Linked DNA regions of Verrucomicrobium spinosum DSM 4136 = JCM 18804. The protein of the gene in region 3 binds, or shares a complex with, the protein of the main gene of each other region. Links are inferred from orthologs where the notes say so. Each region holds a gene or a part of one and is shown on either strand. Other genes may lie near its edges. The genes, in order: VSP_RS32105, nuoB and VSP_RS26215.

Region 1 (5,961 bases), 1.6 Mb from region 3 along the record:
CGCCACGACGACCACCTCAGTGACGGCCTCGCTCTTTCTCCGCAAACCGGTGGCGCTGCTCGGTGTGGCCCCGTTTTCCAGCATGTTCTGGTTCGGGGAAAACACCCAGCCGAAACCGGAGGACTTCCGGCGGGAGGTGCACGACTCCGACGGACTCCTCTTTGAGCAGGAGGGGCAGCCCGTGGTGTGGCGACCGCTGGACAATGGCAAGCAGATGCGTCACAGCGTATTTGGCATCGATCAGCTCAAGGGCTTTGGCCTCCAGAAGCGGGACCGCGATTTCCGCAACTTCGAGGACCTGGAAGCCCGCTATCATGAGCGCACCGCCGTGTGGGTGGAGCCGCGTGAGGGATTTGGACGCGGCCGTCTGCACCTCATCGAGCTGAGCACCGGTGAGGAGACATGGGACAACGTTGTCACGTTTTGGGAGCCGGAGACTCTGCCCACCGCCACACAGCCGATGCGTATTTCCTACAACCTGCAATGGCAGGATGGGCACACCCATCCGCTGGCCCGGGTGATCGCCACCCGTTGGGGGGCGGCACCGCGCGCTCTTGATCTTCCGAATGTCTGCACGTTTGTGGTGGATTTTGCCAAGGGCTCCATCGGCGCGACGAAGGCCGGCGAGTGGGTTCCCCAATGTGGAGTGAACGTACGCGGCGGCGCTGCAAAACTGGTGGGCAGCAAGGTGCAGTCAAACCCTGAAACCAACGGCTGGCGCGTGAGCCTGAACGTGGAGATCCCGCCAGGCACCGATCTGGTGGAATTGACCTGTGACCTTCTGGATGAGGGCCGCCCCGTGTCGGAGAGGTGGGACTATCAGTGGCGGCGGTAGATGGCGCTCCCCTACCCGCTGCCGCCCTGCGCCAGACCTCAGTCGTAGCTGCGTTTGTCAAAACGGGTCGGGCCACATGCCACCCACCACGCCCACCTGACCTCACATGGCCGCTCGACCCCTCCGCACTTTCACAAGTGCAGCTACGAACTGCCCGCTGGCGCCCTGCGCCAGACCTCAGTCGTAGCTGCGTTTGTCAAAACGCGGTCAGGCCACATGCCACCCACCACGCCCACCTCACCCCACACGGTCATTCACCTCACCCCACACGGTCATTCACCTCACGCCGGCCGGTTGAGCCGGCTGTCCAGATTAAAGATTTGTCCGGAGGTGTGCAGCAGGAACCGGTCGAGGTGGGCGATGAAACAACTCACTTCCTTCGTGGTGTTGAACCTGCCCAAGGTGTGCGCCGCCAGGAAGCTCCTCTTCAAGTCCTCCCCAAGACCGGCTGTCATCCGGGTTTCCATGAACCCGGGGAGCACACAATTCACCCGAATGTTCCTCGCGCCATACTCGGCGGCAAGGCTCTGCGTCAATCCCATCAACCCCGCCTTGGCCGCCGCATAGTTGGCCTGGCCGACCGGCCCCCGCCATCCGGAGAAAGAGCCGATAAAGACGATATGGCCCCGGCGCTGGCCGCTCATGCGGTTCAATGCCGCGCGCGCTGCCCGGAAGGCACCGCTGAGGCAGGTGTCGAGAACATGATCAAAATCCATCTCCTCCATCTTCAGCATGCTCGCATCGCGACAGACCCCTGCATTGCAGACGAGGAGATCCAGCGCCTCCAGCCCGCTGACAAATGCTTCCACCGAGGTCGAGGACGTCACATCCATCTCCGTCCGTCCCGGGGCATGCACGGCGTATCCCTGCCCGGTCAGTTCAACATGAAGGGCTTGAGCGAGATCGCCCAAGCCCCCTGTAATCAGTGCCACTGGTGCATGCATGCCCACCCACTACCATCAACAGGAAGCGCTGGCTAGCCCGCCGGACTGGTGAAGAGGACGGCAGCGGTGTCGTAGCTGATGCGCACGCCCGCCACCTGAGCGAGGTAGTTGAGCACCTCGCTCAACGGCATGTTGCTCAGATTCAGGCTCACCGTCTTCTTGCCAATCTCAGGAGTCTTCAGGATGATGTTGGGGATCACCTTGTCCTGAGTGACGGCTTTGACCTTCATGCGCACCGCGAGAATGGCCTCGCTCAACTCCACATCGGCAAATTCAATTTTGTCGATGATGATCTTTTCGTAGCTTTTGCGGAGCATCACGTTGTCCTTGCCCAGTTTCTCCTCGATCTGGGCCATCATGGCGCGGGACTGCGTGTGATTGGGGTTCACTGCCAGCACTTTGGCCAGTTTTTCCCGTGCAATATCAAACTGCCCAGCATAGAAGGCGGCGCGGCCATCCTGGTAGAGCACGTGGAGGGGTTCATCCGCCGCGCGGGCGATAGACTGGCCAAGCCAGACAGTGGTGGCCACCAGAAGGGCAGCGAGCAGGGCGTTCGTTTTCATAATTGAAAAGGGGGAACAACCTTCATTGTGCCCGCAATTTTCAAAAAAGGTCAAGAGCATTCCCTTGGGATGGACAACCTCAGCAGCAGATAGGCGCGTTCAAACAAGGCATCTACGCAACCTTTGGTTTTTTTTTCGAGCGGTGCGAAGTGGAAAATTGAGGGCCGGAGGCCCGGGATCTTGCCAGCCTCGGGCAACATGATCGCCGAAGAGATGTTGAGTCTGCAGGCCCGACGCCATCAAATCTGCCCACGACAATCTTCCCTGAATGAGTCGCGCCTGTAGCCCTATGTCTATTGTTTATCAACAACCTTGGGCGTTGCCCAAACTGACATCTGGCCGGCCTTTCGGCCCTTCTGAGGCTCTGAATTTCCGCCCTCCCCCTTCAGGAATACTTCACGTCTTTGCGGGGCTCCATCTCAAACACCATCACCTGCTGGGTCTCCACCGAGCGGTGCACCACTTCGAGGAGGAACTTGTAATAGTGCGGGTCGTCCTGAAGGATGGCCAGCTTGTCCAGGCTTTCGGCCTCAATGCTGACGAACCAGTGCCAGGGGTCGGAGATCTTGATGCGCTTGCCGACATTCAGGTGCAGCACTTCCCGGATCTTGAGCAGGATGGCCCGGGTGGTCCACATCATTTCCTCCAACCGGTCCGCCGTGACGTCCGGTTTCAGAGTGAAGAGGGAGACCTGGCAAATCATAACTCCACCATTCGCGCTTGGTCCGTCACGCGGTGCTCGCACCGCACTCACGTGGAGGTCTTATCGCCCCTCCCAACGAGACTAGGAACTCCAGTCGAGAGCCTTCTTGCGCCAGGCGTACAGGAACGCCACCAGCAAGATGCCCACGAATGACAGCATCCACCAGAAGATGGCCGCGCCGAAGACGGCGACGTAGTCTTTGAAAATGACCGCCCAAGGGTACATGAAGACCACCTCAATGTCGAAAAGCACAAAGAGCATGGCCACGATGTAGAATTTCACACTGAACCGGGGCTGAGCCTCGCCCAGAGGGAGCATGCCGCACTCATAGGCGGAATCCTTCATCTTGTTCCGCTTGGCTGACTTCCCTGCAAGCACGCTGGCCAGAAGCGTCACCCCGGCAAAGCCGGCGGCCATGAGCATTTGCATCAGCACAGGGAGATAGTTCTCAAGCATGACAGGAGGGGAAGGAAGACCGCAACAAAGGGCTAAAAACGGTGCTGTAGGGTAGCGCGGAGGACCGGAACGTCAAGGAGGCATCAAAAAAGCCGCCCTGGAAAAGGGCGGCTTGGTTTTTGAAAGTTGGATTTGTGGGAACAGCGCGGACTGGTGCCGCTATTAGCGGGCGGCAGCGGCAGCGGCAGCTGCGGCTTCTGCGCGGGCCAGCGTATGAGCGCTGGATGCCATTTCAATACCTTTAAGCCCACGATAGCTCTTCAGTTTCTTCTCCACGAGGCCACGGCCCACAAGGTTCTGAAGCTTTTCATAAGAACGGAGCCGTAGCATTTCTTCGCCCCCGCTAACTGCGTTTTTTAGCTTTAGGTTCTCGTACACGAGCCCGAACAGAATGTTGAACTCATAAGTCTTGCCATCCGAGAGAACATTGACCAACTCATCAGTGACATGGTCAGGAACCCGACGTGAAAAACGTGTTTTTCTTACGGTAGCCATAGACCCGGAGTATAGCACCGCGCAAGCACGTTGGCGAGTTTTTGTTTGATTTCACAGGAAAAATCCACGAATTCCAGCCCAAAGTTGCCTTTGAGGATAGAATTTTCCTGCTCCTCCGTATCCGCCGAATCTCAGCGGCTCGTGAAATTCCCCACCACCGTCATCTCAGCACTCTCGGCCTTGAGGGAAAAGATTTCCTCACTGGCAGGGAAAGCAGAGGAGTCGAATCGATCTTGAAGATCGTCTGCGAATTCCTGAATAGCCTCCGCTCCGGCTGGGAAAACATAGAGGGAATTGCGGTCCGGCGTCACGACCCAGACCTCTTTGCCAAAGACTTTCTCAAAGATCTTTCCCAGAGAAGGGGCCGTCAGCAAGCAGGGGAAGAGGTGGTCTTCCCCCCGGTACACGGCGTAGATGACCTTTCCGGCTTCGTTTTTGATCAGTTCCGGCTGAAGACTCGCCAGCCGGCGGTCGGCAGCCTCGGCCGCTTTCCGTTGAAAGCTATCGGCGCTGATGCCCAGCTTGTTGAATTCTGACTCCGTGTAGGGCACGAGTCGCGAGGTTGAGGGATCCAGCTTCACTGGGGTGAACACCGTCAGCCGGGCCTTCGCCAGAGTCAGTGAGATGGAGGAGCGGACCACCTTGGGCTCTGGCAGCAGGAGGTAGTTCTCCACCCGGATCGGCACGGCCTTGGGGGTGGCCCCGGCAGGAGACTGGGCCAGCACGGAGGAGAACGGGGCCACGAGGACGGCGCAGGTGGCTGCCGTGCCGAGGAGAGGGAGAAGGAAGCGTCTCACGCCGCCACGTTCCCTGAGGTGGGCCATTCTTCAACTGGCAAATGCCGGGGCCAGGCACGACGTCACGCTTTCCTGTTGCGCGAGTGCGTCGTCAGACGGATGTGGCCCCATGATCGCCTACCTCCGCGGCCACTTGGTCGAAGCCCTGCCCAACCAGCTCACGGTGGACGTCAACGGCGTAGGCTATCTCTGTCTGGTGCCCCTCTCCACCTACGACCGGCTGGCGGGTACGCAGGGGGAGGTGAGGCTGCTGACGCACCTCAACATCACCGAGCGCGATCACACGCTGTTTGGCTTCGCCACCGCTGAGGAGCGGGACCTCTTCCGCCTCCTGATCAATCGCGTGAGCGGCATTGGCCCCAAGATGGCGCTGGCGGTGCTCAGCGGCATGGCCGTGGGCGACTTTAAAGACAACGTCATCCGCAACGACGTGACCGCGCTCTCCCGCATCAGCGGAGTGGGCAAGAAAACGGCGGAAAGGATCGTGCTGGAACTGAAGGACAAGGTGGGCATCGTGGATACCTGGCAGGCCGCCCGGAGCACGGGCAACAGTCTGGTGCCAGACCCCACCCAGGCTGCGCAGACGGATGCGGTGCTCGCGCTCATCGCCCTCGGCTTCAAGCAGACCGAAGCGCAGAAGACGGTGCAGGATCTCGTGAAGAAGGCAGGTGGCGTGGTCAGCGCGGACAAGCTCATCCGCGATGCTTTGAGGAACCTCTGACAGTCGGCCTCCTGGCGCCTTACTTCAGCGTCTCCCAGTTGGAATTGCCCAGCCCCTTCTCGATGAACCAGTCGAGGTTCACCGACTTGGGGTCGTTGCCCAGGCGCTTCACCCGGGCCCGCTGGGTGTCCACGAGGAAGAACCCCCTCATGGGGAACACGCGCAGGCCCCGGTAGTCCAGCGCCCACGCCATGACGCGGTGTACCCCGGGAGGGAGCTGCTCAAAGCTGAACCGGCCGGTGAATTTGGCGAGCCCCTCATTCGGCAAATGACCCTCGGGCACATGGGTGAACTGGAGGTCACGTGCCATCACCTCCATGAAGTACAGGGGCAGACCTGTGACTTGGGTGACGTGGAAGATCTCCCAGTGCCCATCGTGGGGGTCTTTATAGGTCAGCAGCACCGCATCTGCCACCCTCTCGCGATTGGGCAGGCAGGCATAACCCC
Region 2 (6,049 bases), 5.0 Mb from region 3 along the record:
AAAAGATGACGTCCTCGCTGTTCACCTCCGTGAAATCTGTGGCGAGCCCCACCCCACCGAATGCAAAAGCTCGCCAAGGCGAGCCCTCCGGCAGATAAACCAGAGCAGGACCAATATCCATACGATGGAAGGCACTCTCTGCCAGCATATCATTGGAGAGATCCAGCGACGTGAACTCATAGCTGGCCCGAATGCCCCAAATGTACTCTCCCGCCCGGTGAGCATAGAGCGGTGACCCCAGCCGAATCTGGAAAAACTCCACTTCGCCGCCTTTTTCGACATCAGCCGAGGGTTCGTACCAGGTGTCGAACCTCGCCATACGCGCCCCATCTGGATTCAGTTCCAGAGATTGGGCACGGAGACCACCCGCCAGTGCGAGTCCGAGAACGGTAAATAAGGAGGCGACAAACTTCATAAGGGAAGGGAGGACAGGATTGATGCAGCTATTCAAAAACAAAGAGCCCGGAATCAACTTCCGGGCCCCCAAAGTTCAAAGCAAAGTTGAGTGAACTCCTTCACTCAACCGCGCAAGTGGGTTACTTGATCTCCCAGCAACCACCTTCCACCGTGCTACGGGCGAAAAGATGGTTGTAGGCGAGAACCGGGTAGCTCCACACTTTGCCTTCGACAATGGATTCACGTTTCAATTCGCTGTACTTGGTCGGGTCGGCCTTAATAAAAACGACTTCTCCCTTGTCGCTGAGGGCGATCACCGTGTCCCCGCTCAGAATCACCTGCCCGGGGCCAAATCCCGCCTCGCTCCAGACATCCTTGCCAGTGCGAATATCCACGCATGCCACAGGACCATTGCCATATTCCTTGAAGCTGAACATGCCATAGAGATAGCCATCCTTCACCACCGGCGTACTCCAGTGGTTAAAGCACTCATTCTCACGCCGCCAAAGAGGGGCGGCCTCCAGTCCGGAGCCTGACTTGGAGATCTTGAAGGCACCCGCACCCACACCATAGCCAGCGGAGCAGTACACCACGTCTTCATACACCACCGGCGATGCGGCCGTGCTCACTTTGAAAGGAAAGTCACCACGCCAGAGGACCGTGCCCTTCTGGGGATCCACTGCCACGAGACCTTTCTGCGTGAAGAAGATGCACTGGTGCACGCCCAGGATATTGGTGATTACCGGAGTGGCGTGAGTCATGCGATCGTCCTCGCCCTTCCACACAATATCGCCAGTTTTCTTGTTCAGGCCCAGGAAGGCCTGCCCAGGACCACCGCCGCACATCAGCAGGATTTCGCCGTCAATTACAGGGGAAGCCGCGTTCTGCCACTTGATCTGAACCCCCGAGTTGTCCTTCATTACGTCACGCTTCCAGACTTCCTTGCCAGTGGTGGCGTCAAAAGCGTACACGCCCAGGTTGGCATCGATGACATACACCTTCCCGTCATTCACGATGGGCGTGGAGCGCGGGCCATCGCCACCCTTGTTGCTGGGAGTGCCGGAGTCACCGCCGCCGTCATATTTGACGATGGTCAGTGGCTGGGCCCAGAGTTCCTTGCCGGACTTGACGTCGAGAGCCAACAACACCTCGCTGTTGTTGCCTTCCACATCACGGGTGATGATGGTGTAGGCCTTCGCCCCTGCCACAGCAAAGGAACCGAACCCTTTGGGCGTCTCCACCTTCCAGCGCTTGTTGAGCTTGACCTTGCTGGCATCCGCCACTGGCAACACGGGAGCAGTGCCATCTGTCTTGGGGCCCCGGAAGCTGGGCCATTCCGCAGGACCGGAACTCGCCGCTGCCGAGGTGGCGCGGGCCGGCAGCAGAGGCGGCGCAGCTTGGGAAACGACTGCTGAAACGGCCAGGCCGCCAAGCACCACGGGGGCAATAAATCGGGTCATCATACAGGTTAACAACGGAAGATGAGCATGAAGGCATAGCTGGAAACTTCTCCAACTGCCCGAGCAGGGAGAGCAAAACGCATTTGCCCCGCTTTGTCTATCTCAGAGAAAAGGGGTTCTCGCCCAGTAACGAAGTCATGGGCAATTGTGGCAAGACTGTCACACTTCCTGCCGGGCCCACGCCCCTGCTGCCGTTGATTCCACTAACCGGAATAGTCTCGACGAATCAGGCGTCTTCGAACGTCTTGGCGCGAGGCTCACGCTCAATGGTGTCAGCATCGCTCGGAGCCGTGACGAAGGGCCCCCCCTCCAACGGTGCGATGCCGGTGAAGGCAATCTCCGGCATTTCACTGGGCTTGCCAGCCAGGGGGAACTCCTTGCGGAGCGGGTAGAAGGGGTACCCCTCCCACATCAGAATGCGGCGCAGGTCCGGATGGCCGTCGAAACGGATGCCCATCATGTCAAACACCTCGCGCTCATGCCATTCCGCGGTCGCCCACAGATCGCTCACCGTGGGAGCTTCCTGCTCCTCGGTCAGCAGGGACTTCACCCGCAGATGATGGTGATGGGACAGGCTGTAAAGCTCATACACCATCTCAAAACGGGGATCCGTCTCGAAATGGTCCACGCTGGAGACATCGATCAGATAGTCGAAACCCATCTCATCCCGGCAGTACCGCAGGAAGGGCTTGAGCGACTCCAAGGTGACCGTGAGGGAGGTTTCTCCACGAAACTCGGTGTTTCCGGTGACTTGGGAGCCAAACTTCTCCACAAGGGCTTTGACGATCTGGGACACATCCATGGCAGGAAGGCGGCGGGGAAAGGCGGAGACGGCTTAGGAGAGCTGTTCGACGAGCTCCTTTTTCTGATCCAGAAGCGAATGCTCCTTCTCGATCTTCTGCTGGAGGCGGAAGAATCCTTCCAGAAGCGCCTCGGGCCGGGGCGGGCAACCGGAAATATAGACATCCACCGGGATCAGGCGGTCGATCCCCTGGAGTACCGCATAGCTGCGATACATGCCGCCGCTGCTGGCGCAGGCACCCATGGCGATGCACCACTTGGGCTCCGGCATCTGGTCCCAGATGCGCTTCACGGCGAGGGCCATCTTGTAAGTAACGGTCCCAGCGACCACCATCACATCGCTCTGGCGAGGGGAGAAGCGGAACACCTCCGCCCCGAAGCGGGAGATGTCATACCGGGAGGAAGCGGTCGCCATGAGCTCAATAGCGCAGCAGGCGAGACCCATGGGCATGGGCCAGAGGGAGTTCTTCCGCATCCAGTTGATCGCGGCATCAAGCCGGGTGATGACCACATTGCTCTCGATCTTGGAGTCGTAGGCAAAGGGAGTGGTGCTGGTGGCTTCAGTCATGGCAAGGCCGGGTGGAACAATGGCCAACCTAAACGCCCGGTTCAACCGGGCAACCGCTTTGTGAAAATTTTCACAAGCACGCGCCTCGCCTTTCCGGCATCCACTCCCCGTTGTCATTCATCCCAATCATGAATTCTTTGCCCCAGACTCCCCCCTTGCATCCCCCGGCATTCCCCTTATTCTACCACCCCTCTAAATCATCATGAACCAACTTGACCAACTGAAGAAACACACCGTGGTCGTGGCCGACACGGGCGACTTTGAGGCGATGCGCGCCTATCAGCCCCAGGATGCCACCACGAATCCTTCCTTGATCCTCGCAGCCTCCCAGAAGGCCGAGTACAAGCCTCTGGTGGACAAGGCGGTCACCGATCACAAAGGATCGACCCTGAGCGGCGGTGCCCTCGTGGAGTCCGTCATTGACAGCATCCTCGTGAACTTCGGCCAGGAAATTCTGAAGATCGTGCCGGGTCGCGTCTCCACTGAAGTGGACGCCCGCCTTTCCTTCGACACCCAGGGCACGATCGACAAGGCCCGCCACATCATTGACCTTTATGAGAAGTCCGGTGCCTCTCGTGAGCGCATCCTGATCAAAATCGCCTCCACCTGGGAGGGCATCAAGGCCGCCGAAGTGCTTCAGAAGGAAGGCATCAACTGCAACCTGACGCTCCTTTTCAGCCTCGCCCAGGCCGTTGCCTGCGCTGAAGGCGGAATCAAGCTGATCTCCCCCTTCGTAGGCCGCATCCTCGACTGGCACAAAAAGAGCACCGGCAAGGACTACGGCCCAACGGAAGATCCGGGCGTGGTGTCCGTGACCCAGATCTACAACTACTACAAGCACTTCGACTACAAGACCGAAGTGATGGGGGCCAGCTTCCGCAACAAGGGTGAAATCACCGAACTGTGCGGCTGCGACCTTCTCACCATCAGTCCCTCGCTGCTGGGTGAACTGCAGGCCGCCAGCGAGCCCATCTCACCGAAGCTGAACACCGAGCACGCCAAGTCCCTTTCCATTGAGCGCCTGAACCTCGATGAAAAGAGCTTCCGCTGGCTCTTCAACGAAGATGCAATGGCCACGGAGAAGACCTCCGAGGGCATCCGCAAGTTCGCTGAGGACATCGTGAAGCTTGAGAAGCTGGTGCAGGCTGCCCTGTAAGGCCCACTCATGCCCCTCCCTTGATTTGGTATGAGCAAGGCCGCGTCCTCACCCGGACGCGGCCTTGTTTTTTCATCACTGTGGGGAAGATCACAACAGGCGCGGCATGCGATGAAGGACAAGCCGTGCACAATCCCATTGCCATCGTCACTTAAACAGTCACAATGGACGTCCTTCACGCCTCCGCTCCCAATGTCTGATTCACAAGAGACAACGCCGCCGCTCGATCTTTCCAGTCTTCGCCTCGCGCCCAGCTGGGTGGCGGACTTCGGCAAATCCAAGCCCTCTACCGGCGCCGACTTCCCCGAGGAAGACACCCGCCAACGTCGTGACTTCAAAGACCGTGGACGCGACGGAGGTCGTGGCGGCATGAGCCGCGGCGGCTTCGGCGATCGCCGCGGCCCTGGTGGTCCTGGTGCCAGTGGCGGAGACAGACGCTCATTTGACAAGCCACGCAGTGGCCCAGGTGGCGATCGTCGGGATGACCGTCGTGGTGGCGGCTTCCGCGGAGATCGTGATCGCGGGGGCAGGCAGCATGGTCAAGATGACCGTGGTGGACGTCCCAGCTTTGACCAAGCCCCGCGTCCTGTGCCCGGCCTGACCGTGGGAGTGGAGCCAGAAGCACGCGCCACGGAAGCCATGGCCGCCATGATCCGCACCGCTGGCAAGGCCTACAGCGTCTTCGACGCAGCCCGCCTCGTCCTCGCCAATGGCGAACGTTTCCATGTGAAGTTCAGCCTCGCAGCAGACGCCCCCGGCAAACTGTACACCGTCCCTCAGGATGGCTCGCTCTGGCTGAGCCGCGAAGATGCGCTGGCTCACTTCCTCCACAGTGAAGCGCTCAAGGAATTCTACGTCTCAGAGCAGATTGAGCTGGAGGAGCCCAAGGGCAACTTCGCCAGCGTGGCGGTTTGCGGCATGAGTGGTGAGCCTCTGGGCCCGCCCAGCCACCACAGCTACCAGACGAATCTCCACCGCCTGCATCGCGAGCGGTTCAATCATCTCCCCTTCGAGGAGTACAAGCGCCGGGTTCGTACCGACAACACGCCCGAGGCGGTCGCGAAGTGGAAGGAATCACAGAAGCACGGCACCCAGTGGGTGTGGCAGAAGGGCGAGGTCGCAGAGGGAGCGGAGCCGCTGCGGTTCAAGTCCCGCGCCGACATGGAGACGCACTTCCGCAAAGCGCATGCTGACACCCTGGTGGGCGAAGTGAGCGAAGCGACAGTGTCCGGCAACATTCCCAAGCGCCTGCTGGCCCCCGCACTCTACAATCACCTGCGCCGCGCAGTGGACGAAGCCCGGAAGCATCTCCTGGCAACGGCCCAGCAGCTTTGCAGCGGCTTTGAGCACCATGGCCTGAAGCTCTTCAAACGCCGCGGCGGCAAGCTCTGGGTGAGCCGCGTGCGCCCCCGCTCCCTGGATTCCAGCGTAGTGCTTTCCGATCGCATCGCCAAACTGGTGGAACTGATCAAGACCAAGCCCGGCGTCTCCACCAAAGAGCTGCTTGATCTCGTGGCCCCAGCCGAAGCCACCGCTCCTGTATTGGAGACTGCGGCAGAAGCTCCTGCAGGGGAGGAAACTCAGGCCGTCGAATCCGCCAGCGAGGCCGCCCCCGCTGAAGAAGGCACTGTTGAAGTGGTGACCGACACGACCGAAGCCACGGCTGAG
Region 3 (6,104 bases):
TCTGGGTCTCAGCCGCAGCCTCAAAGTGAATCGGCACATCGGCGACGGTCTTCTTGCCAGCCTCAAGGCCGCCCAAGATCATGCCAAGCTGCACAATGAAGACGATGGCCAGCAGCGCCCCGCCCACCACGGAGAAGGCGTTCACCTTTTTGAGCGCCTCCGCCTTGATGTCCAGGAGCATGATGATGAAGAGGAACAGCACCATCACCGCGCCGGCGTACACCAGGATCTGGATGATACCGATGAAATAAGCGTCGAGGCTGATGAACAACGCCGCGAGACCCGCGAAGCTCATGACCAGGGAGAGGGCGCTCGCCACCGGGTTCCGCAACACCACCACCATCAGGCCAAAGACCAGGGTGAGCGCAGAGAAGAGGTAAAACAGAACGGCGGGCATGAGATGCGAGCAGGAATGATGCGAATGCGGTCGGGAGACAGGAGAAAAATTAGGGGCGGGACTGGACTACTTCAGCTCGTTCCACTTGTTGACGAGGCCTTCACGCACCCCGCCGATTTCATAGAGCTTCTTCTTGTCGTGGACCATTTCCGCACGGCTCAGGCCCGTGATGGCGTAGTCCTTGCGCAGGAAGATGGCCTGCTCCGGGCAGACTTCCTCACACATGCCGCAGTAGATGCAACGGATCATGTCGATGTTGAAGAGGCGCGGGCGCTTTTCGACCTTGGCCCAAGGATCCGTGGAGGGGATCTCCTCCGGGATGATGGTGATGGCGCGCGGGGGGCAGATGAACTCGCAGAGCTGGCAGCTCACGCAGCGTTCACGGCCATGTTCGTCAGTGACGAGGGCGGGCGCTCCGCGGTAGTGGTCAGGCAGGTTCGCATCCCACTTTTCCTCGGGATACTGCATGGTGACCTTCTTCTTGCCCCTGAGAATGGCAATGGCGTGGCCAAGCGTGATGAGCAGGCCCTTGGCAAGCGTGGAGATGAACCACTTCTCGTGCCATTTGAGTTTGGGGCGTTGTACAACAACCGTTGCCATAGGGCGTGAGGGAATCAGGTCAGAAAAATCAGTTCGGGAGCCACACGATGAGCGCGGCAGTGAGAATCACGTTGGCGAGCGCCAGTTCAAACATGACCAGCCAGCCTAGCTTCATGAGCTGGTCATAGCGGAAGCGGGGCAGGGTCCAGCGCACCCAGATGAAGAAGATGATGAAGCAGACCACCTTGGCCAGGAAGCAGCCGATGTGCAGCAGGCCGAGCCAGATGGGCGTGGCCCCTTCCACATAACCGAGACCAATCTGGGAACCCCAAGGGATGCTCCAGCCGCCGAGGAAAAGGGTTACCGCAAGACCGGACCCGATGATCATGGCCGCGTACTCGCCCATGAAGAACAGGGCGAACTTCATGGAGCTGTACTCCGTGTGATAACCGGCCACGAGTTCCGTTTCGCACTCTGGAAGGTCGAACGGTGCCCGGTTGGTCTCCGCGAACATGGCGACCACGAAGATAATGAAGGAGATGAAAACGGGGATCCAGAGGACGAGGCGCTTGAAGGTGAGCCCTTCACCCCAGAGCGGGAGGAGGAGCCAGCCGTTCTTGTCCTGGTACTGGGCGATCTTGGAGAGGTTCAGGTCTCCGAAGATCATGAGCACAGGGATGATGGAAAGGCCCAGCGCGATCTCATACGAGATCATCTGGGAGGTGCTGCGCACGCCGCCGAGGAAGGGGTACTTCGAGTTCGAGGACCAGCCTGCGAGCACGATGCCGTACACCCCAAGGGAGGCGATGGCGAAGATGTAGAGAGGGCCCACATTGAGGTCGGCAATGACCAGCTTGATGGGCTTTTGCAGCCAGGCACCTTCCACGCCGAACTTGGCCAGCCAGCTCAGGTCCAGCTCACTGCCGAAGGGCACCACGGCGGCGGTCATCATGGCCGGCACCATGACCAGCGCGGGCGCCAGCCAGTAGTAGAATTTCTTGACGTGGGCGGGAGTGAAGTCCTCCTTGAGGAAGAATTTCAAACCATCCGCCAGCGGCTGGATGAGGCCCGCCAGAGGGATGTCCTTCTTCCCGCCGAAGAGGGTGAGCGGGATGCCAGTGCGGTTTGGCCCCACACGGTCCTGGATGATCGCACTCACGCGCCGCTCAGCATAAACTGAGTAGGCGACCATGGGCAGGATGACCATGAAGCTGAAGAAAACGATCTTCACCGCCGCAGCGATGATGAAGGCGAGATTGATGCTGTCCAGAAAGCTTCCCATGACTTATCCCACGATGATGCCTTTGGCCTTGCGCTCGCGTTCCCGCTCCAGCAGAGGCACTTTTTCGCCCGTTTCCATGACCTGCACACCCAGTTCGCCGATGCGGGCGAGCGTCAGACCACTGAAAATTTCCACGTCGCCAGCCATACGCTTGAAGACGTCTTCCACGCTGTGAATGCCGTTGGAGCCAGCATAGGCGAGGATGATGTCGCGCAGGATTTCCCAATCATCGCGGGCCTCGCCCGGCGAGTTGACGGCCTTGCTCAGACGCTGAAGGCGGCCCGTGACGTTGATCATGCTGCCACGCTTCTCGGCATAGCTCGCCGCAGGAAGCACCACGTGAGAGAGCTCAGCGGTGGCGTTGGCCAGGATGTGTGAGGAGGCCAGGAAAGTCAGCTTTTCAAGAGCGGCCTTTTCCAGACCAGCCTTGATGAGGTTCTCACCCAAGGCGAGCACCACCTTGATGGCCCCGCTGTTGATGCCAGCGATAATCTGCGGGAGCTTCGCACCCGGTTCAGTGCCCCAGATGGCGCGTACGCCGTTGCTGTTGGGGTTCTGGTCGTCCGCGCGGAGGTAGTCGTCTCCACCGCCGGTGCGGGGCACAACGTCGTAGTTCTCGATGCCAACCGATTTGACGAGAGCGTGGGTGAGATAGAGCTCCTCATTGGTCATGCGACCGGAGGCAATCACCGCAATCTCGGTGGCTTTCACGCTCCGGAGTGCCTCGGCGACCTGATTCACGGCCAGTTTCCACGTGGTAGGATGGTGGCCGTTGCTCTTCTTGACCAGCGGCTGCGTCAGACGGTAGTCACTGTTCACAAAGTGGAAGTCCAGGCGGCCCTGGTCACACATCCACGTGGAGTTCACGTCGTTATTCTCCCGTGGCGTCTGGCGGTAAACTTCGTTCTGACGGCTGCTGATCTCAATATTGCAACCGCGGCCGCACTTCGTGCAGAGGCTCTTGGTCTCCTTCAGGAACCAGACTCGCATCTGGAACCGGAAGTCATTGGAGGTCAGCGCTCCCACCGGGCAGATGTCCACGGTGTTGAGGGAGTAGTTGTTCTCCAGGCGCTTGCCAGGGTGCACTGCGAGCGTGGTGTAGCTCCCGCGCTCGGTGAAGCCCAGCACGGGATCATCGGCGATCTCCGCCGTGAAACGGATGCAACGGGAGCACATGATGCAGCGCTCGTCGTCCAGACGGATGCGCGGCCCGATGTCCACGTTTTTCGGCTTCTTGACCTTCTCTTCACGGAAGTGGCTCTCGCCATTGCCGTGCTCGACGCTGAATTCCTGAAGGCGGCACTCGCCAGCCTGGTCGCAGATAGGGCAGTCCAGCGGGTGGTTGATGAGCAGCAGCTCCATCACCCCTTTGCGGCACTCCTCGCTCAGCTTGCCCTCGGTGCGGATCCCCTGCCCTTCGGCCACGGTGTTCGCACAGGCAATGACCGGACGCGGCATCCAGCCGATCTTGGCCATCCCAAATTCATCTTTCTCCGGCTCCTGCCCGGGTGCGGGACGCGGGGGCATCCCCATTTCCACGAGGCACATACGGCAGTTGCCGGGCGACGTGAGCTTGGGGTGGTAACAGTAGTGCGGCACCAGCGCCCCTACCTGACGGCAGGCTTCAATCATGCGCGTCCCCTTGGGGAACTTGTGCCAGACCCCATTAACCTGCACGTTCACCAAGTCCACGGCGGGTGGTGAAGCGGGGGCAGTTACGGCAGTGTTGCTCATGGAATGTGGTATCGCCCCACTATTTGTTTCAGGGAAGATCCAGCAAGCTGAATTTGTGAAATTTTTCACAAAGTCGGGTGTTGAGCCAGTGCGGCAATGGGCAGAAGCCAGTTGGCAGTAGGCAGTGCGTCAGTGGTCAAGGTGCTGAAAGCGGGAGGATGAGAGGGAGTCAGGGGGCTTGCGTGGGTTTGGTTCTTGGTTCGCCCGGGACTCGGACGCCGGGAGGCAGGATGTGCGTCAGGGGGCAACGATCCGGCGTCCCGCCGGGACGCGAGGGCCAGGAGATGGCGAGGTCCGGTGGTTGTCACCACCGGCTTCCGTCCGATATCCCTCTGGGACTGGCAGCAAGTGACACCGACTTCCTGTCGGTGCGTGGTACCGGCGTCCCGCCGGTGCAGTGGGCGAGCGCGGACTCCCGGAGGGTGTGGAGCAATCCGCCGCTCTTCGATCCCCTGCCTCACTATTACCCCTCGCCACCCATCGCCTCAGGTCTTCTGTCTTGTGTCTTCAAGTCTTGTGTCTCCCGCGCTGCGGGTCGGACTACGCCCGCAGCGTCGCCACAGGGGTAGTCCGGTTGTCTTAACCAGCTCAGGCAACGGAGGGGCGAGATGGTGCACACGACCGATGGAGGACCGGCGCAGATGGCCGTGCGCCCGTCCCGGAGGGACGCCGGAAAGCGAGAGATCTCCGATGGACCCGCGATTCCCCTGCCCTCCCATGAAGCACCCGATACCGCAGCTGAACCGGCGGGACGCCGGTAACACGCACAGGCGGGACGCCTGTGTCACCTCCTCTCAGATGTCGCCATCGATCTTCGAAGATGAAGCCCCGTTGGGAATGGGATGCTGGAACTGCTGCCCGGGGAAGAAGGCCTCCACCAGGGCCACGCCCAAACCCTCGGCACAGTTCCCAGTCCGGCCAAGGTCGTCGTTGATCCCCTGGCCCAGCATTTCGACGAACTGCTCACTGTTTTCGAGTCCCCGATGACATCCCGGCACGATCTTCCCAGGCCCGGCGGCCGCGCCGGGTTTCATGAAATCACAAAAACTCCACGAGGCATGCGTCACAATCAGAGCTGGGCGACCCGCTTGGCGGACTCCTCAATGGCAACACGGCTGCTGCCAGAGGAGGTCAGTATTTTAACAAACTCCCGCACCTGCGGGTTGTCGAGGGCCAGCTCGCTGAAGTAGGGATCATCGAGCGCCTGCGCCACGCTGATGCGCTGATCTGGATCACGGTGCAACAGCTTGTCGAGCAGAGCATCGAGACGCTCATCCGTGGGCGGCAGAGTGTCGGGATGATCCTTAGCCCAACGTTCGAGACGATATTCCGTAAAGGTCTTGGTGCCATCCTGGGCGTACTCAGCGATGTTGGTCGTGGTGCGCCCGGAGTTGCTGCCTTCAAACGGGGAGCCGCTGCCGTGCTCACCCGAGTAGGCCAGCTCACACATCGTGATGCCGAGCGCCCAGACATCCACTTTGGTGACATCCAGAACCTGGCCCGTAGTCACGCCTTCGCTCCTCTGAAGGCCCTTTGCGAGGGCGTCCAGCCCGCGGGTGGCCTCGCGCCACGCGGCCACCAGTTCATCCTTGTTGGAGTCCTGCAGTCCAGCTCGTTGTTGAATGTCCAGAAGCGTCCCCTTGACGCGTTGGAACTCCTCGATTGGCGCCTGATTTCCCAGTTGCCCACAGGCCGCCTCATAAGCCTCAAGATCGATGGAGGTGATCCACTCCTTGTCCATCAGACCGCGCAGCAGGGACTTGTGCGGGGGAAGTTGCATGAGTTCCAGAACCTCTGGAGGCAGATACGAGGGGGCATCAGGGAAGTGGTAATTCGTCGGCACCTCAAAGCGGCCCTCCTGCAGCCTCACCCCGGTGCCCAGGTCCCCCACTTTGCCCACACCATCGCGCCCCAGAAACACGTTCACCCCCTTGAAGTCAAGGTGCCCCACCCCGTTCTGATGGATGTGCCCCAGACCGCGGGCCATATCCCGGCACATCAGCCCCATGGCTTGCTGGCGCACGCGCCCCTGCTGGTCAGGCGAGAGACCAGTGAGCATTTCTGAGTCCCACAGCTTTCTGCCCATGCCGGAAACATCCCCATTCGGGCAGTACTCAAGGCAGATGGTGGTGTTCTTGCCATTGTGAATGA

The links.
Region 1: the proteins of VSP_RS26215 (region 3) and VSP_RS32105 are in contact, whole or in part, in a cryo-EM structure (PDB 6KHJ), measured with the Thermosynechococcus vestitus proteins. The link is inferred for Verrucomicrobium spinosum DSM 4136 = JCM 18804 from one-to-one orthologs. Residues at the interface, in WP_126985484.1 of Thermosynechococcus vestitus: Gln8, Lys26, Trp29, Leu30, Pro33, Met34, Met37, Leu38, Leu83, Ile84, Phe85, Lys86, Glu87, Asp88, Val89, Leu90, Pro91, Ala92, Thr100, Ala104, Val107, Ile108, Phe111, Leu112, Tyr114, Ile115, Ile125, Ser126, Leu128, Phe133; in WP_126986108.1 of Thermosynechococcus vestitus: Gly6, Tyr7, Glu8, Tyr9, Phe10, Gly12, Phe13, Leu14, Ile16, Cys17, Ser18, Pro21, Ala24, Leu25, Ala27, Ser28, Leu31, Arg32, Pro33, Ser35, Arg40, Leu41, Thr42, Thr43, Tyr44, Glu45, Ile51, Gly53, Ala54, Trp55.
Region 2: the proteins of VSP_RS26215 (region 3) and nuoB are in contact, whole or in part, in a crystal structure (PDB 6Y11), measured with the Thermus thermophilus proteins. The link is inferred for Verrucomicrobium spinosum DSM 4136 = JCM 18804 from one-to-one orthologs. Residues at the interface, in WP_096411122.1 of Thermus thermophilus: Arg36, Val44, Arg45, Met46, Gly47, Pro48, Asn49, Arg50, Val51, Leu57, Gln58, Ala61, Asp62, Ile64, Lys65, Ile67, Phe68, Lys69, Glu70, Ile72, Val74, Glu223, Ala224, Glu225, His233, Thr234, Glu235, Tyr236, Ser237, Trp241; in WP_096411117.1 of Thermus thermophilus: Arg16, Glu17, Gly18, Leu24, Leu27, Val28, Trp30, Gly31, Arg32, Asn34, Ser35, Trp37, Thr54, Asp55, Ala56, Asp59, Ala61, Arg62, Phe63, Gly64, Glu66, Val67, Phe68, Arg69, Ala70, Ser71, Arg73, Gln74, Ala75, Asp76.

The regions. Positions count from the first base shown.
Region 1 is NZ_ABIZ01000001.1:7,971,246-7,977,206, forward strand. What follows is about bases 1,815-4,619. They hold VSP_RS32105 (NADH-quinone oxidoreductase subunit A), read right to left. Parts: upstream 3,502-4,619; coding sequence 3,127-3,501; downstream 1,815-3,126. Other genes in these bases: VSP_RS32095 (tetratricopeptide repeat protein), read right to left, coding at 1,815-2,342; VSP_RS32100 (Dabb family protein), read right to left, coding at 2,728-3,045; VSP_RS32110 (hypothetical protein), read right to left, coding at 3,664-3,996; VSP_RS32115 (hypothetical protein), read right to left, coding at 4,128-4,619. In the rest of the region: VSP_RS38480 (glucan biosynthesis protein), read left to right, coding at 1-835; VSP_RS32090 (SDR family NAD(P)-dependent oxidoreductase), read right to left, coding at 1,117-1,767; more of VSP_RS32095, read right to left, coding at 1,812-1,814; more of VSP_RS32115, read right to left, coding at 4,620-4,793; Holliday junction branch migration protein RuvA, read left to right, coding at 4,903-5,514; VSP_RS32125 (DUF2339 domain-containing protein), read right to left, coding at 5,534-5,961. UniProt on the Escherichia coli protein: NDH-1 shuttles electrons from NADH, via FMN and iron-sulfur (Fe-S) centers, to quinones in the respiratory chain. The immediate electron acceptor for the enzyme in this species is believed to be ubiquinone.
Region 2 is NZ_ABIZ01000001.1:1,452,669-1,458,717, reverse strand. Bases 1,459-4,351 are described here. They hold nuoB (NADH-quinone oxidoreductase subunit NuoB), read right to left. Parts: upstream 3,226-4,351; coding sequence 2,692-3,225; downstream 1,459-2,691. Other genes in these bases: tal (transaldolase), read left to right, coding at 3,428-4,351; VSP_RS05710 (NADH-quinone oxidoreductase subunit C), read right to left, coding at 2,083-2,658; VSP_RS05715 (outer membrane protein assembly factor BamB family protein), read right to left, coding at 1,459-1,859. In the rest of the region: VSP_RS05720 (DUF6268 family outer membrane beta-barrel protein), read right to left, coding at 1-415; more of VSP_RS05715, read right to left, coding at 537-1,458; more of tal, read left to right, coding at 4,352-4,381; VSP_RS05695 (hypothetical protein), read left to right, coding at 4,574-6,049. UniProt on the Escherichia coli protein: NDH-1 shuttles electrons from NADH, via FMN and iron-sulfur (Fe-S) centers, to quinones in the respiratory chain. The immediate electron acceptor for the enzyme in this species is ubiquinone.
Region 3 is NZ_ABIZ01000001.1:6,412,128-6,418,231, forward strand. The notes cover bases 123-3,070. They hold VSP_RS26215 (complex I subunit 1/NuoH family protein), read right to left. Parts: upstream 2,220-3,070; coding sequence 1,026-2,219; downstream 123-1,025. Other genes in these bases: VSP_RS26205 (NADH-quinone oxidoreductase subunit J family protein), read right to left, coding at 123-397; VSP_RS26210 (NuoI/complex I 23 kDa subunit family protein), read right to left, coding at 464-997; VSP_RS26220 (NADH-quinone oxidoreductase subunit G), read right to left, coding at 2,223-3,070. In the rest of the region: more of VSP_RS26205, read right to left, coding at 1-122; more of VSP_RS26220, read right to left, coding at 3,071-3,953; VSP_RS26225 (hypothetical protein), read right to left, coding at 4,748-4,987; VSP_RS26230 (protein kinase domain-containing protein), read right to left, coding at 5,023-6,104. UniProt on the Escherichia coli protein: NDH-1 shuttles electrons from NADH, via FMN and iron-sulfur (Fe-S) centers, to quinones in the respiratory chain. The immediate electron acceptor for the enzyme in this species is believed to be ubiquinone.